Regions from separate parts of the Streptomyces sp. NPDC060366 genome, predicted to be linked through region 1. Evidence: riboswitches for the same ligand, from Rfam matches in the RefSeq annotation. Region 1 holds a riboswitch; each other region holds the start of a gene.
What was found. Region 1 has a riboswitch for cyclic di-AMP ahead of ACFWHU_RS22560 (transglycosylase family protein). Riboswitches for the same ligand answer to the same signal wherever they lie in the genome.
Positions count from the first base shown of each region.

Region 2: linked by a shared signal. The riboswitch ahead of ACFWHU_RS03660 (transglycosylase SLT domain-containing protein) and the one ahead of ACFWHU_RS22560 (transglycosylase family protein) in region 1 are both predicted to bind cyclic di-AMP.
Region 3: linked by a shared signal. The riboswitch ahead of ACFWHU_RS00940 (LysM peptidoglycan-binding domain-containing M23 family metallopeptidase) and the one ahead of ACFWHU_RS22560 (transglycosylase family protein) in region 1 are both predicted to bind cyclic di-AMP.
Region 4: linked by a shared signal. The riboswitch ahead of ACFWHU_RS09160 (NlpC/P60 family protein) and the one ahead of ACFWHU_RS22560 (transglycosylase family protein) in region 1 are both predicted to bind cyclic di-AMP.

Region 1 is NZ_JBHXDC010000009.1:113,895-117,622, reverse strand. It holds gene ACFWHU_RS22570 (cytochrome P450) at 1-266, shown strand, start outside; gene ACFWHU_RS22565 (transglycosylase family protein) at 408-1,343, shown strand; cyclic di-AMP (ydaO/yuaA leader) riboswitch at 1,602-1,778, shown strand; gene ACFWHU_RS22560 (transglycosylase family protein) at 1,782-2,459, shown strand; gene eno (phosphopyruvate hydratase) at 2,742-3,728, shown strand, end outside.
Region 2 is NZ_JBHXDC010000001.1:863,952-867,679, forward strand. It holds gene ACFWHU_RS03650 (alpha/beta fold hydrolase) at 1-767, shown strand, start outside; gene ACFWHU_RS03655 (hypothetical protein) at 789-1,049, shown strand; gene ACFWHU_RS03660 (transglycosylase SLT domain-containing protein) at 1,237-1,980, opposite strand; cyclic di-AMP (ydaO/yuaA leader) riboswitch at 1,985-2,145, opposite strand; gene ACFWHU_RS03665 (right-handed parallel beta-helix repeat-containing protein) at 2,584-3,728, opposite strand, start outside.
Region 3 is NZ_JBHXDC010000001.1:234,529-238,256, forward strand. It holds gene ACFWHU_RS00935 (SGNH/GDSL hydrolase family protein) at 1-497, opposite strand, end outside; gene ACFWHU_RS00940 (LysM peptidoglycan-binding domain-containing M23 family metallopeptidase) at 665-1,594, opposite strand; cyclic di-AMP (ydaO/yuaA leader) riboswitch at 1,599-1,756, opposite strand; gene ACFWHU_RS00945 (tyrosine-protein phosphatase) at 2,170-2,973, shown strand; gene ACFWHU_RS00950 (DUF6126 family protein) at 2,987-3,169, opposite strand; gene ACFWHU_RS00955 (helix-turn-helix domain-containing protein) at 3,248-3,728, opposite strand, start outside.
Region 4 is NZ_JBHXDC010000003.1:37,656-41,383, reverse strand. It holds gene ACFWHU_RS09165 (ATP-dependent DNA helicase) at 1-1,465, opposite strand, end outside; cyclic di-AMP (ydaO/yuaA leader) riboswitch at 1,658-1,818, shown strand; gene ACFWHU_RS09160 (NlpC/P60 family protein) at 1,817-2,992, shown strand; gene ACFWHU_RS09155 (YncE family protein) at 2,968-3,728, opposite strand, start outside.

The sequences.
Region 1 (3,728 bases):
ACCGCGACCCGGAACGCTTCGCCGATCCGGACCGGCTCGACCTGTCGCGAGGTGACAACAAACACCTCGGATACGGCCACGGCATCCACTACTGCCTCGGCGCGCCGCTCGCCCGGCTGGAGGGGCAGACCGCGCTCCGTACCCTTCTGACCCGCCTGCCCGACTTGCGACTTGCGGTCGATCCATCCGATTTGCGGTGGCGTGGGGGGCTCATCATGCGTGGACTGCGCACGCTCCCGGTGCAGTTCACAGCGGTGCGTGACTGACGAAACGTCAGCACTGTGACTTTCACGTGATCTCCGCTGCATCGACTTGTGACAGACGTTCGAGTACCGCTACGTTCACGACGGTCTCAGCAGTCACGTGTTCGGAATTCACGTTTCAGCAGTCTCAAGGAAGGCAACCGCATGCGCTCCGGGAACGGCCGGCACCGTCGGCCCCGCCAAGCCCCCGCCCTCGTCGTCGCGGCAGGGGTGACAGGCTCGGCGATCGCCATCCCGCTGCTCGGCGCGACCGGCGCCAGTGCGGCCGACGCCGGCACCTGGGACCGGGTCGCCGAGTGCGAGAGCGGCGGCATGTGGAGCGCCGACCTCGGCAACGGGTACTACGGCGGACTCCAGATCTCCCAGGAGACCTGGGCCGACTTCGGCGGTACGACGTACGCCCCCACCGCCGACCAGGCCAGCCGCAGCCAGCAGATAGCCGTCGCGGAGAAGATCCTCGCCGCGCAGGGACCGGCCGCGTGGCCGACGTGCGCGCTCATCACCGGCCTCACGGCGGACGCCGATACGGACGGCGAGCCCTCCGGCGACGCCACGCAGAAGCCCGAGACGCCCGCGGAGCCCGAGCCGAGCGAGACGGCCGTCCTGCCCGCCGCTCCCGAGTCGACGCCCCCCTCGGGTCAGTTCGGCCGGGACTCCGCCTCCGGGGCCGAGAAGCCCGCCACGCGGGAGTCGAGCGCGAAGCCGAGCACCGAGGCCGGCAGCGGCCAGGGCAAGCACCGCGGTGAGGCGGCCCCCGAGAGCGGCGCGACGGCCGGTTCGGGCGAGTCGGCCGAGACCGGTACGGACGGGTCGACCGAAGCGGGCAAGCCGGGCAAGTCCGGCGAAGAACGCGAAAGTGGCCGTCATGCCTCACGGGGTGACGGTTCGGCACGCGGCGACGACGCCGCCGACGGCTCGTACACCGTCCGCTCCGGCGACAACCTGTGGGCCATCGCCGACGAGCAGAAGGTGGAGGGCGGCTGGCCCGCCCTCTACGAGGCGAACCGCGAGGTCGTGGGGTCCGACGCCGATCTGATCCTGCCGGGCCAGAGCCTCGATCTGACCGCGAAGCAGGGGTAGTTAAGCGGGCTATGTCCGCATCTGGGCAAGTGAGACAAGCGTCTCTTCGTCCCAACTGACACGGTCTGACCGGCAGCTCACCCCGGTCCCTTCCCGACCTGCGTAAACAGAGGTTTCCTCGCGGCAGGATGGGCGAATCATCCCGGATGTTCCGTCTTTGAACATCCGGGATGTCTGTGTTTACGGTCTGAACCGCTCGCACCGCGGGCACCGTCGACCGTCACGCCGAATCCTGCCGTCGGTCGGGGGGAGTACTCGTCGCGTCAAGCGCCGAAGGCAGGAGCGGGGGACCCAAAGGTAAGTGCCGGTCATCACGGCCGGCTCGGGGTGCAGCCGTGCGCAGGGGGACGTGAAGACGTTCCCGGGTCGCACGGCCGGGCAACTCACTTGGCCCGAACCCGACAGCTCACCTCGTAGGCGTCGGTGAGGAGATCTCGCATGCTGTTTTCCAGCAACTCCGGCAAGGGCAAGCACCGCCGTCCCTCCAAGACCGTCCGCTACGCCACGCTCGCCGGCATCACCGGTGCCGCTGTCGCGGCCCCGCTGATCGGCGCCACCTCCGCCTCCGCCGCCACCACCTCCGAGTGGGACGCCGTCGCCCAGTGCGAGTCCGGCGGCGACTGGTCGATCAACACCGGCAACGGCTACTACGGCGGTCTGCAGTTCTCCGCCTCGACCTGGTCCGCGTACGGCGGCAGCGCCTTCGCCTCCAGCGCCGACCAGGCCTCGAAGTCCCAGCAGATACAGGTCGCCGAGAAGGTCCTGGCGGGCCAGGGCAAGGGTGCCTGGCCGAGCTGTGGCGTGGGCCTGTCCAACGCCTCGAACGACGCCGGCTCCGCCGGCCCGGCCCCGGAGCAGTCCGCCCCGAAGGCCCAGCCGGCCCCGCAGAAGGCCGAGCCGCGCGCCGAGCAGGAGCAGCCCGCCTCGCGCGGTGAGACCCGCGGTCCGGTCAAGAAGGGCGACGGCGAGTACAAGGTCAAGGCCGGCGACACCCTCTCCAAGATCGCCGAGGCCAAGAAGGTCGAAGGCGGCTGGAAGAAGCTGTTCAAGCTGAACAAGGACATCATCGAGAAGGCCGATGTCATCTTCCCGGGTCAGCAGCTCCACCTGAGCTGACCCGTTCCCCAGAACCCGGCCCCGGCCCGGCGCGCCTCACTCCCCCCGGACGCGCCGGTCCGGGGCCGGGGCCTGTCACGGGCCCGGACCCCGTCCGCCACGTGAACCCCACGACAACGGCGTGAACCCGTGACAATCGCGCGACATTCGTCGCCCACCACGCATTCCGGACTCTTTTCGTCCCAGCGGGCGGGCATCGGCCGACCGCCGCCCGGGAGCCGGTTAGGCTCATGCCGCGGGGCCAATGAGGCCCCGCACCAACGCGTCACATCCCAGAAGGAGATGCTCGTGCCGTCCATCGACGTCGTCGTAGCCCGGGAAATCCTTGACTCCCGAGGCAACCCAACGGTCGAGGTCGAGGTCGGCCTCGACGACGGCAGCACCGGTCGTGCTGCTGTCCCCTCCGGTGCGTCCACCGGCGCGTTCGAGGCCCTCGAACTCCGCGACGGTGACCCGAACCGCTACCAGGGCAAGGGTGTCGAGAAGGCCGTCCTTGCCGTCATCGAGCAGATCGGCCCGGAGCTCGTCGGCTACGACGCCACCGAGCAGCGGCTGATCGACCAGGCGATGTTCGACCTGGACGCCACGCCCGACAAGTCCTCGCTCGGCGCCAACGCGATCCTCGGTGTCTCGCTGGCCGTGGCGCACGCCGCCTCCGAGGCCTCGGACCTGCCGCTGTTCCGCTACCTCGGCGGCCCGAACGCGCACCTGCTGCCCGTGCCGATGATGAACATCCTCAACGGCGGGTCGCACGCCGACTCCAACGTGGACATCCAGGAGTTCATGATCGCGCCGATCGGCGCCGAGTCGTTCTCCGAGGCCCTGCGCTGGGGCGCCGAGGTCTACCACACGCTGAAGAAGGTCCTGAAGGAGAAGGGGCTCTCCACGGGCCTCGGCGACGAGGGCGGCTTCGCGCCGAACCTGGAGTCCAACCGCGCCGCGCTCGACCTGATCCTCGTGGCCATCAAGGAAGCCGGCTACGCCCCGGGCAAGGACATCGCGCTCGCGCTCGACGTGGCGGCCTCCGAGTTCTACAAGGACGGCTCCTACGAGTTCGAGGGCAAGTCCCGCTCGGCCGCCGAGATGACCGAGTACTACGAGGAGCTCGTCGCCTCGTACCCGCTGGTCTCCATCGAGGACCCGCTCTTCGAGGACGACTGGGCCGGCTGGAAGGTCCTCAACGACAAGCTGGGCACCAAGGTCCAGATCGTCGGCGACGACCTCTTCGTCACCAACCCCGAGCGTCTCGCCCGCGGCATCGAGGAGGGC
Region 2 (3,728 bases), on a different contig from region 1:
GCGGGGACGCGGACGGGCTGACCGTCGTCTGGCACCACGGTTCGCCGCAGACCGGCGTCCCGCTGGAGCCGCTGCTCACGGCGGCGGCGGCGCGCGGGATCCGCCTGGTGTCGTACGGCCGCCCCAGCTACGGGGGTTCGAGCCCGCTGCCGGGCCGGAACGTGGCATCGGCCGCCGCCGACGTGGAGCGGATCGCGGACGCGCTCGGCGTCGGGTCGTTCGCCACGATGGGGGCGTCCGGTGGTGGGCCGCACGCGCTGGCGTGCGCCGCGCTGCTGCCGGACCGGGTGACGGGCGTCGTCTGCCTGGCGGGCATCGCGCCGTACACGCGGGACTTCGACTGGTACGAGGGAATGGTGGCGCCCGGCGGTCTGCGCTCCGCCGCCGACGGGCGCGAAGCGCGCGAACTGTACGCGGCGACGGACGAGTTCGACCCCGCGAGCTTCACCTCCGCCGACTTCGCCGCGCTGGCGGGCCCGTGGTCGTCGCTGGGCGACGACGCGGTGAAGGCGGGGCAGGCCGGGCCCGACGGGCTGATCGACGACGACGTCGCCTTCGCCACCGCGTGGGGCTTCGACCTTGCGGAGGTGGCCGCGCCCGTACTGCTCGTGCAGGGCGGCCGCGACCGCGTCGTACCACCCGCGCACGCCGGGTCGATGCTCGCCGGACTTCCTCGGGCGGAGCTGTGGGTACGGCCCGATGACGGGCACGTCTCGGTCCTCGACACATGCCCGTCGGCGATGGACTGGCTGCTGGCTCGGCGGTAAGCCCCGGGTGGTGCGGAGCCGGTGACCGGTTCGCCGGTGCCGTCGGGCTTCACGGCCGACAAGGTCCCGGCGGGCCCGGTCACGGACGTACGGGCGCCGGAAGTCCTGGCGTACGCCTGGCACCCGGAGGGCGAGGTCCGCTGGGAGCTGCGCGCCGGGACGGGGCACGGGCCCCGGCTGGTCCTCACCCAGACGGGCCCGCACGACTTCGACGCGGAGGCGGCGGGGGTGGCGTGGCGGGCACGGGTGGAGGCTTTGGCGGCGGGGCTGCTCGACGTCTAGGCGGTGGCGTGGGCCGGGTCCGTCCGGCGGCCGGTTCGTCCTCAATCGCCGGACGGGCTCTTATTGAGCCCGTCCGGCGATTGAGGACACAGAACCAAGCCGGTCCGGCGATTGAGGACAGCCGGAGGCCGGGCGGGCTGCTTCGCGCAGCCTGCCCGGCCTCTGGGTCACGCGGTGACCGTGCCGATTAGTACGGGCCGTTCACGTTGTCGATCGAGCCGTAGCGGTCGGCCGCGTAGTTGCACGCCGCCGTGATGTTGGCGACCGGGTCGTAGCTGTCGGTCGACGTGCCGGGCACGTGGTACGCCTCGAAGGTCGGGGCGATGACCTGGAGCAGACCCTTCGACGGGGTGCCGGCCGCAGCGTTGGAGTCCCAGTTGTTGATGGCCTGCGGGTTGCCGCCGGACTCGCGCATGATGTTGCGGTGGATCCCGTCGTACGAACCGGGGATGCCGTTCTGCGCCATGACGTCCAGCGCCTCGCGGATCCAGCCGTCGAGGTCGTTGGTGTACGACTTCGCGGCCGTCTCGACGGCTTCGGTGGTCTCGCCCGACGCCTTCTTCTCGGTCGACGCGGTCGGGGCCGCGGCCTTCGGCTTGCCCGAGAGCTTCAGCTTCAGGCCGGGGTGTATCAGCGACGGGTTTTCGCCGACGGTGGCGCGGTTGGTCTTGTACAGCGCCTTCCAGCCGCCGCTCACGGAACGGGCGTCCGCGATCTTGGCCAGCGATTCACCCTTCGAGACGGTGTGGGTGACCTTCGCGGCGGCAGTGGCGGCAGTCGGGGCCTTGACGGCCTGCGGGGCGGGCGCGGCGCCCGCCGTGGTGGCGGTCACCAGGGGCAGCGCGAGTGCGGCGCTGCCCGTGCCGAGGGCGATGAGGCGGCGGGCGAGCGGGCTGGTGCGGGAACGGCGGTGCTTACCCTCTGCGGGCATGACGAAATCCTCTCCGTCGCCTGCGAGGTGAGCTGTCGGGTTCGGGCGGGAGATGCCCGGCCGCGCTGTTGGCGCGGCTTCACCCCGAGCCGGTCCGGCATTGCCGGATCGGCGACTTACCTGGGTCCCCCGCTCCTGCCGTACGTGAATGGGTGGGTGCGGTTTCCGAGCAGCGGCAGGATTCGGCGTTCCGCCCGGAATGACGAGAACGTAAGCGAGAACGTCCGAGCGAAACAAGTCCTGAATTCACCGCGTCCCGCCATTCGCTGATCAAACGGCGGGCAATTCGAATTCCCGTCCGTCGGTACAAGCCTCAACTTTCCCTTCCCGCACGGGAGGTGGGAACGGGCGCGGGAGACACCTCCCACTGAACCTGTGACACACATCACGAGGTTTCGATGCAACCGCTCGACGACAACACCGCCCAGAAAGGGACAAGTTAGCCGCTGAGTACACATAACACCCGCCCGACAAAGCGGACAAACTAGAGCTTTTCCATCGATCGCGAATAGTCCTGAATGCGCAAAAAGCGCCTTCCGTACGGCTCCCCTCACAGAGCCGTACGGAAGGCGCCGAGCGGGCTCCCGCCCTGCCGATTTCGTGTCAGTCGGCCGCTTGCCTGATGCCCGGGCCGCCCGTGATCACAAAGCTCGATCCCGGCTCGACCAGGACGTCTCCCTCGGCCGAGTTGGTGATGGTCACGTCCGTCAGCGTCGCGTTGCCACGCGCGCCGCCCATCGCGAGGATGCCGGAGCCGTTGTTGGACTTGTCGATCGACACGTTGCTGATTTCGACGTCCGGTACGTTGCCGCTGCCGTTCTTGAACTGAATGCCGTCATACGTGGAGTCGGAGATCTCGGTGTCCCTGATCTTCACCCCGGTGATGTCGCGGCTCGCCGGGAAAATGGTGATCGCGCCGAACTCCTGGTCCTCGTTCCAGAAAGCGCCGCCCGTGCGGTGCAACGCGTTTCCGGTGAGCAGGGTCTCGCCCGAGAAAGGCAGCGGGTCGTGATCCGTCGCGAGCATGATTCCCGGGTAGTTGGCCGTGTCGGCGATCAGGTTGTTCTGCACCTTGTTGCCGTAACCGCCGTATATCGCGACCCCGTTGGCCCGCCAGGGCAGCTGAATGGTGTTGTTGGTGAACGAGTTGTCGTGCGCGATGTCCACCGCCGGGTCCTTGACGTATCGATTGGCCCAGACGGCGAGCGAATCGTCACCCGTGGTGCGGAAGGAGGAATTGTCCACCTGCGAATTGCGTGTGCCGTTGCTGAAGTTGATGCCGTCGGCGTACGTGTTGCGGATCCGCATGCCGCTGAACTCGAGGCCGTCGGCGGGGCCCCAGAGCGCCGGGATGTTGTCGTAGTCGCGGCCGACCCAGACTCCCACGTTGGCGTGCTCGATCCAGACGTCCGTGATCTTGGTGTTCTGCCCGAAGCGGCCGTTGAGGCCCACCCCGCCCTCGGCGCCTCCGCCGCCGCGGATCCGGCCGGAGCCGAAGATGGCGATGTCGGAGATCTGGGTGTTGTCGTCGATGTCGAAGCCGAAGTTGCCTTCGTGCGGGTGGTTGATCCCGCCCGCGTTCTGCGGCTCGGTGAGCGTGTAGAGCTGTGAGTGCCACATGCCGGCGCCGCGGATCGAGACGTCGCTGATCCCGATCTGGTTGTACTGGCCCTGGTTGTCCGGGTCGTCGGTCAGGATCTTCTGCTCCTGGCGCCACTGGCCCCGCGGGATCCAGACGCAGTCGATGT
Region 3 (3,728 bases), on a different contig from region 1:
TCGGCGATGGAGCGCACGTGCGCGGTGAACGTGGCTATCTTGCCGCGCAGATGGCGCAGCACCGGCACACCGCGGGTGTCGAACCCGGTCGGGACCATGACCGTGCCGACCACGCTCGTCAGGTCCGCCAGCGCGCGTTCGAAGCGTTCGGCGACGTCGTCCGGGTCGCTGCCCGGACGGATGATGTCGTTGCCGCCGGCGCAGAACGTTACGAGGTCCGGGGCGAGTTGCTTGGCGCGCGGGATCTGCTCGGCCACGATCTGGTCGAGCAGCCGTCCTCGTACGGCGAGGTTGGCGTACCGGAACGACCCGTGGTTCGGGTCGTCGACGGCCGCCCCGTCGGGTGTCCGGTCGGCGAGCAGTACGGCGAGCCGGTCCGCCCAGCCGACATAGACGCCGCCCGGTCCGGGATCGCCGACGCCCTCGGTGAAACTGTCACCGATGGCGGCGTACGACCCGAAGACAGTTCTGGTTTCTCTTCTCGAATCGTCAGCCACAGCGAAACATCTTTCACCCGCGTATGTGACCTACGCGACCGTAAGGAGGGGTTGACGCCGGTGAGAAACACCACCGGTCAAAATTCGTTCAAGCCGGAATAAGGGAAAGGCCGTTGGCCGGCACCCGGGGTGCCGGCCAACGGCCATTTCCTGTGAGGTCCAACCGGTCAGATGGAAACGCCGTGCTCGCGCAGGTACGCCAGCGGGTCGACGTCCGAGCCGTAACTCGGGCCGGTGCGGATCTCGAAGTGCAGGTGCGGACCGGTGGAGTTGCCGGTGGAACCGGAGAGACCGATCTGGTCGCCGCCGGCGACGGTCTGGCCCGCCGAGACGCCGAGCGAGGACAGGTGGGCGTACTGCGAGTACTGGCCGTCGTCGTGCTTGATGACGACCTCGTTGCCGTACGACCCGGACCAGCCGGCCGAGACGACGGTGCCGGGGCCGACCGCCTTGACGGTGGTGCCCGAAGCGGCCGCGAAGTCCACACCGGTGTGGTAGCCGCTGGACCAGCTGCCGCCGGCCGCGCGGTAGGCGGTGGTGGTGGTCGCGCCGTCGACGGGCGCGGTGTAGCCGGAGCCGCTGCTCTGCGCCGCGGGCTCGTTCGCCGAGGTGGTGTCGGCCTTCGGGGCGGGCTCGGCCGGAGCGGGCTTCGCGGGGGCGGGCTTCTTCTTCGGGGTGGCCTCGGCCGTGCCCTCGGAGGACGCCTTGCTCTTCGCGCCGATGGTGAGCTTCAGACCCGGGTGGATCAGCGACGGGTCGTCGCCGACGGCCTCACGGTTGTCCTTGTACAGCTTGTGCCAGCCGCCACCGACCTTCTGCGTCGCGGCGATCTTGGCGAGGTAGTCCCCAGCCTTGACCGAGTACGTCTTCACGGTCTTGGCGGTGGCGGCCTGCTTGGCCGTCTGCGCTGCGGGAGCGGCGTGCGCGGCGGACACGGTGCGTTCCGGCGCCACGGACGGGGCGGCCTGCTCGGCGGCGTGCGCGCCGGTGGCACCGATGAGCGGGATTGCGATGGCGGCGCCACCCGTCCCCGCGGCGACGAATCCGCGGGTGATCGGGTTGGTCCTCGGACGGCGGTGCTTACCCTTTCCGGGCATGGCGGATTCCTCTCCGGCGCCTACGAGGTGAGCTGTCGGGTTCGGGCTGGAGATGCCCGGCCGCGCCGTGACGCGACTTCACCCCAAGCCGTCCGGAAGTCCGGACCGGCGTACTACCTGGGTCCCCCGCTCCTGCCACACGTGGATGAGTGCTGGGTGGATGCGGATTCCGAACGGCGGCAGGATTCGGCGATCCGCTCGGATTGCGGTGACCGTAAGCCGGGTGGACCGACCCGTACAAGCCGTTGTTTTCCTCCGGCAATCCCATGTCGAATATCGGTCTCCACGAGTGGTCACCCTGCGTGGATTACGGATCTTCGAATTCCGTGCGCCGCCCCAATTCCCCTTCCCGGCGCCGCCACACACCGTCACGGATATGATCTGGCTCACCAGCCGAGGACGATCTACGCCCATCTCCCCCGCGACCGGGGCACGTTGGACGCCATCCCCCAATACGGACAGAAGCCGCATTCGCGAAGCGATTTCGGCGGGAACGGATGTCGTAAAGTCGGAGCGCGACAGCGTCGGCGACGAGCGCCGGCCGCAGACGCGGAGGAGCTCACGTGACGCACGAGGTGCCGCAGCCGGTCCCGCCGACCGAACCCGAACTGGCCGGTGTACGCAACTTCCGCGACGTGGGCGGTCTGCCGACCGCCGACGGACGGCGCGTACGGTACGGCCGGCTCTTCCGCAGCGGCCACCTCGCGCACGCCACGGCCGAGGACACGGCGTTCCTGACGTCACTGGATCTGCACACGGTCTTCGACTTCCGCAACGCGGCCGACCAGAAGCTGGACGGTCTGGACGTCGAGCTCATCGGCGTACGCAATGTGAACATTCCGCTCACCGACCCGGCCGACGGGACCGAGTTCTGGAAAATGGTCCGCGACGGGGATCTCGACCAGCTCCGGTCGATCCTCGCCGACGGCAAGGGCGTGGCCCGAATGTCCGCTTCGTACCGTTCGATCATTCTGGACCGCACCGCCGAGCACCGGCGGGTGCTGCACGCCCTGGCCGAGGAGAGCCTGCCCGCCCTGATGCACTGCGCGGCGGGCAAGGACAGGGCCGGGCTCTCCATCGCGGTGTCGCTGCTCGCCGTGGGCGTGGAGCGGGACGCGATCGAGACGGACTATCTGAAGTCGAACGATCCGCACCGCAGGTATCTGGTACGCCGCAGCGATCCGACGCCCGGTGGCACTTCACCGGAGGTCATGGAGCTGCTGGCGCCGCTCTTCGACGCGCGCGCCGAGTACCTCGAAACGGCCTTCACGACGATGGAGGAGACGTGGGGCAGCGTCGACCGCTATCTCACGGACGGCCTGGGACTGACGGACGAGACGCGCGAACGGCTGCGGAGCCGTCTCGTCGACGAGGGATAGGCACGGGGTCGGCCTATCGGCCCTGCGCGCCCGCCTCGAAGAGCAGGTAGAGGAAGCCGGCCAGGACATGGCCGGCCACGAGGTAGGCGAAGAGCCGGATGGCGAGGCCGCGCGGGAAGTTGCGCTCCTCGTCCATGACGGGCTTGGCGGGGGTCTCGGCGGTCGCCTCCGGCTCGCGCGCGGCGGCGGCGTCCACGGGGTTGTCGGGCACGGTGTCGGCCTCTCTGGTCTGGTTCGAAGCTGACGGCGGATCAGCGGCGGGCGGCGGGGTGGATCAGCGGGGGTGGGCCCCGCCCGGCAGGCACAGCTCGGTGGTAGGGCTGGTCAGCAGGGTGTGTACGAACAGCAGCTCGGCGCCGTCGGGGCCGGCCGCCGCCAGGCGGTGCGGTGTCATCGAGTCGAAGTGGGCACTGTCGCCCCGGTCGAGCACATGGACGGCGTCCCCGAGGCCCAGCCGGAGCCGCCCATGAAGGACATGGATCCACTCCTCCCCCGGGTGGACGCGGACGAGGTCGCCCTGCGCCCCGTAGGGCACCGTCACCCGCAGCGGCTGCATGGCGCGGCCGGAGGAGCTGCCCGCCTGGCGGTAGATCCAACCGTCGGCCTCCACCGGTTCCGCCCGAGCGGCGCGGATGACGGGATCGCGTTCGGGCGGCTCCTCGCCCAGCAGCTCGGAGACCGTCGTACCGTAGACACGCGCGAGTCCCAGCAGCATCGGCAGCGAGGGCTGGCGTCGCCCGGTCTCCAGCCGGGAG
Region 4 (3,728 bases), on a different contig from region 1:
CCCGGTCGCCGATGCCGCGCTTGGGCACGTTCAGGATCCGGCGCAGCGGGACGCTGTCCTCCGGGTTGGCGAGGACGCGCAGATAGGCCAGCACATCGCGGACCTCCTTGCGCTCGTAGAAGCGCACACCGCCGACGACCTTGTACGGCAGGCCGACGCGGATGAAGATCTCCTCGAAGACACGCGACTGAGCGTTCGTCCGGTAGAAGACGGCGACGTCGCCCGCCTTGGCCTCCGACGCGTCCGTCATACGGTCGATCTCGTCGGCGACGAACTGCGCCTCGTCGTGCTCGGTGTCCGCCACGTACCCGGTGATCAGGGCGCCCGCTCCCGCGTTCGTCCACAGATTCTTGGGCCGCCGGCTCTCGTTGCGCTCGATGACCGCGTTGGCCGCGCTGAGGATCGTCTGCGTGGAGCGGTAGTTCTGCTCCAGCAGGATCGTCGTCGCGTCCGGGTAGTCCTCCTCGAACTGGAGGATGTTACGGATCGTGGCGCCCCGGAACGCGTAGATGGACTGGTCCGCGTCACCGACCACGCACAGCTCGGCCGGGTCGTCCCCCTCGCCCGAGGGGCCGACCAGCTCACGCACCAGGGTGTACTGCGCGTGGTTGGTGTCCTGGTACTCGTCCACCAGGACGTGGCGGAACCGGCGGCGGTAGTGCTCCGCGACATCCGGGAACGCCTGGAGCAGATGGACCGTCGTCATGATGATGTCGTCGAAGTCCAGCGCGTTGGCCTCGCGCAGCCGCGCCTGGTACATCCGGTACGCCTCGGCCAGCGTCTTCTCGAAGGGGTCCGTGGCCTGGCCGGCGAAGGTCTCCTCGTCGATCAGCTCGTTCTTCAGATTCGAGATCTTGGCGCTGAACGCCTTCGGGGGGTGGCGCTTGGGGTCGAGGTCCAGATCGCGGCAGACCAGGGCCATGAGCCGCTTGGAGTCGGCCGCGTCGTAGATCGAGAACGACGACGTGAACCCGAGCCGCTTCGACTCTCGGCGCAGGATCCGCACGCAGGCGCTGTGGAACGTCATCACCCACATGGCGTTGGCGCGCGGTCCGACGAGCTGTCCGACGCGCTCCTTCATCTCGCCCGCGGCCTTGTTGGTGAACGTGATCGCCAGTATTTCGCCCGGATGCACGCTGCGGTTCCCCAGCAGATACGCGATCCGGTGCGTCAGCACCCGGGTCTTGCCGGAGCCCGCGCCCGCCACGATGAGCAGCGGCGATCCGGTGTGCACGACGGCGGCGCGCTGCTCGTCGTTCAGCCCTTCGAGCAGCGCCGCCGGGTCCACGACCGTGCGCGGCGCACCGTCTCGGTGGTACGCATCCCTGGGCGGGGGCACGTCGAACTTCCCTCCGAAGAGATCGTCGGGCACCTGTTCCGGAGCGGTGTCCTCGGGTGGCGGCGGGGGCTCCTCGGCCGAGGGCTGGAGGTCCGCCAGGAAGCTGTCGTCAAAGAGGCTGCTCATCGCTTCCTGAGTCTAGGGTGCCGCACTGACAGCCCGCCGCCACATGGCCTCGCGGGGGCACCAACGAGCGTTTGCGTCAAAGGTCACGAAAATGTATCGGGCATATCGGCCATCAACCTTCACAGCGGCACCACAGATTGGCTAGCGTGCACGCCGAGGCCGTCCGTACTCCATCGGCGATCAGCGCCAAGCGGGCTGCCTGCGCCGAATCCGGGCTTCCCGAAGGGAGTCCGGAACCGGGGACCCACCAAGTTCCACCGGGGTGAATCGGGCCGTGATCCTGGCCCGTAGGGCAGCCTTCCGTTCCGCCCGAACCCGACAGCTAACCCGGTAGGCGGTCCACGGAAGGAGATGCCGACCTTGGCGTCGCATCGCAAATCGCGCAGTCGCACCGGAGTGCGCGCGAACACACCGGCTGTCGGCTTCACGACGGCCGCACTCGCCTCGGTCACGCTTCTGTCGACGCAGAGCGCCACCGCCGCGCCGGCGGAGCCCAAGCCCTCCATAGAAGAGGTGCAGAAGAAGGTCGACGACCTGTACCGGCAGGCCGGTACTGCGACGCAGCAGTACAACAAGGCGAAGGAAGCGACCGACACGCAGCGCAAGTCGGTCGACCGGGTCCTGGACGACGTCGCCAAGAGCGCCGAGAAGGTCAACGAGGCGCGGCGCTCCCTCGGTACGTACGCGGCGGCGCAGTACCGCGCGGGCGCGGTCGGTCCCACGGCCGCCCTGATGTTCGCCGACAGCCCGGAGTCGTACTTCGAGCAGACCCAGCTGATGGACCGGCTGACCGACCGCCAGCAGGAAGCCGTCGAGGACTTCCAGAAGGAGCAGCGGTCCGCGGCCAAACAGCGTGTGAAGGCGACGAAGAGCCTGGAGACACTGACGGAGTCGCAGACGTCGCTCAAGGCGGGCAAGCAGAAGGTCCAGAACAAGCTCGCGGCGGCGCGGTCGCTGCTGTCGGACCTGACGGCCGAGGAGAAGGCGCGGCTCGCCGCGCTGGAGCGGAAGAAGGAGGAGGAGGCGCGCCGCAAGGCCGAGGCGAAGGCCGAGGAGGAGGCCGCGGAGCGCAAGCGTCAGGAGGAGGCGCGGCAGGAGGAGGCGCCCGCCACCGGGGGCGGCACGGACACGGGCTCGGGCTCGGGCGGCGGCTCGGGGGCCACGGACGGTACGTACGCGGCCAAGGCCGAGAAGGTCCTCGCGTTCGCCCGCGCCCAGATCGGCAAGCCGTACGTGTGGGGCGCCACCGGCCCCAGTTCGTACGACTGCTCGGGGCTGACGGGCGCCGCCTGGAAGGAGGCCGGCGTCCAACTGCCGCGTACGACCTGGGACCAGGTGAAGGTCGGCAAGCGGGTCGCCACGGCGGATCTGCTCCCCGGCGACCTGGTGTTCTTCTACGACGACATCAGCCACGTCGGCATCTACAAGGGCGACGGCAAGATGATCCACGCGCCGAAGCCGGGTGCGAACGTCCGCGAGGAGTCCATCTACTACATGCCGATCTACGGCAGCGTGCGCCCGGCCTGAGCGGGTCGCCCCGCCGGGCCGTTGAGGAACCAGACGTCGATCGGGTCCATCTCGTCCTGTTCGGCGCACCCGACGGTGACCAGGGCGCGGCCGTCCGGGGTGAAGGCGGCGACGCTCGGCCCGGACGACAGCCGCAGCACGCGGCCGTCGCCGCCGAAGAGGACGTCGCCGACGTCCGACGACATGAACGCGAGCGGTCCGCCCTCGGTCCATATCGCCCGCGCGGTGATCACCGACAGCGGGTCGGTGGCGACCATGCCGTCGGGCGCCCGGTCCGGCCGTATCAGCTCACCCGCGGTGAGGGTGGACGGCGGGGCCGGGGCCTCGGCCGGGGACGAGGACTCGGTCGACGGCGGGGACAGCGTCAGCACGCACACCGCCGGGTCGTCCTTGCCGTCGGCCCCGACGGCGAGGAACCCGGTGCCGTCCGGCGCCGCGGCCAGCGCGTGGATCGTGACCAGCCCGGTGTCCGCCTCGGCGAGCACCGCGCCGCCGGCCGCGTCCCGCACGACCAGCCGGCTGCCGCGGGCGTGCCCCAGCAGCCTCCCGGCCGCGTCCAGGGCGACGGGGCCCTCGCCCTCCCAGCGCGCCCCGTCCGGACCGGGTGAACCTGCCAGGACCTTCCCGGTCCGCGCGTCCAGGACGGCAACGGGGCCGCCGCGCAGCCGCCCCACGGCCACCCTCCGACCGTCCGCGTCGAACGAGAACCGCACGGGCACGTCGATGCCCACGTGGT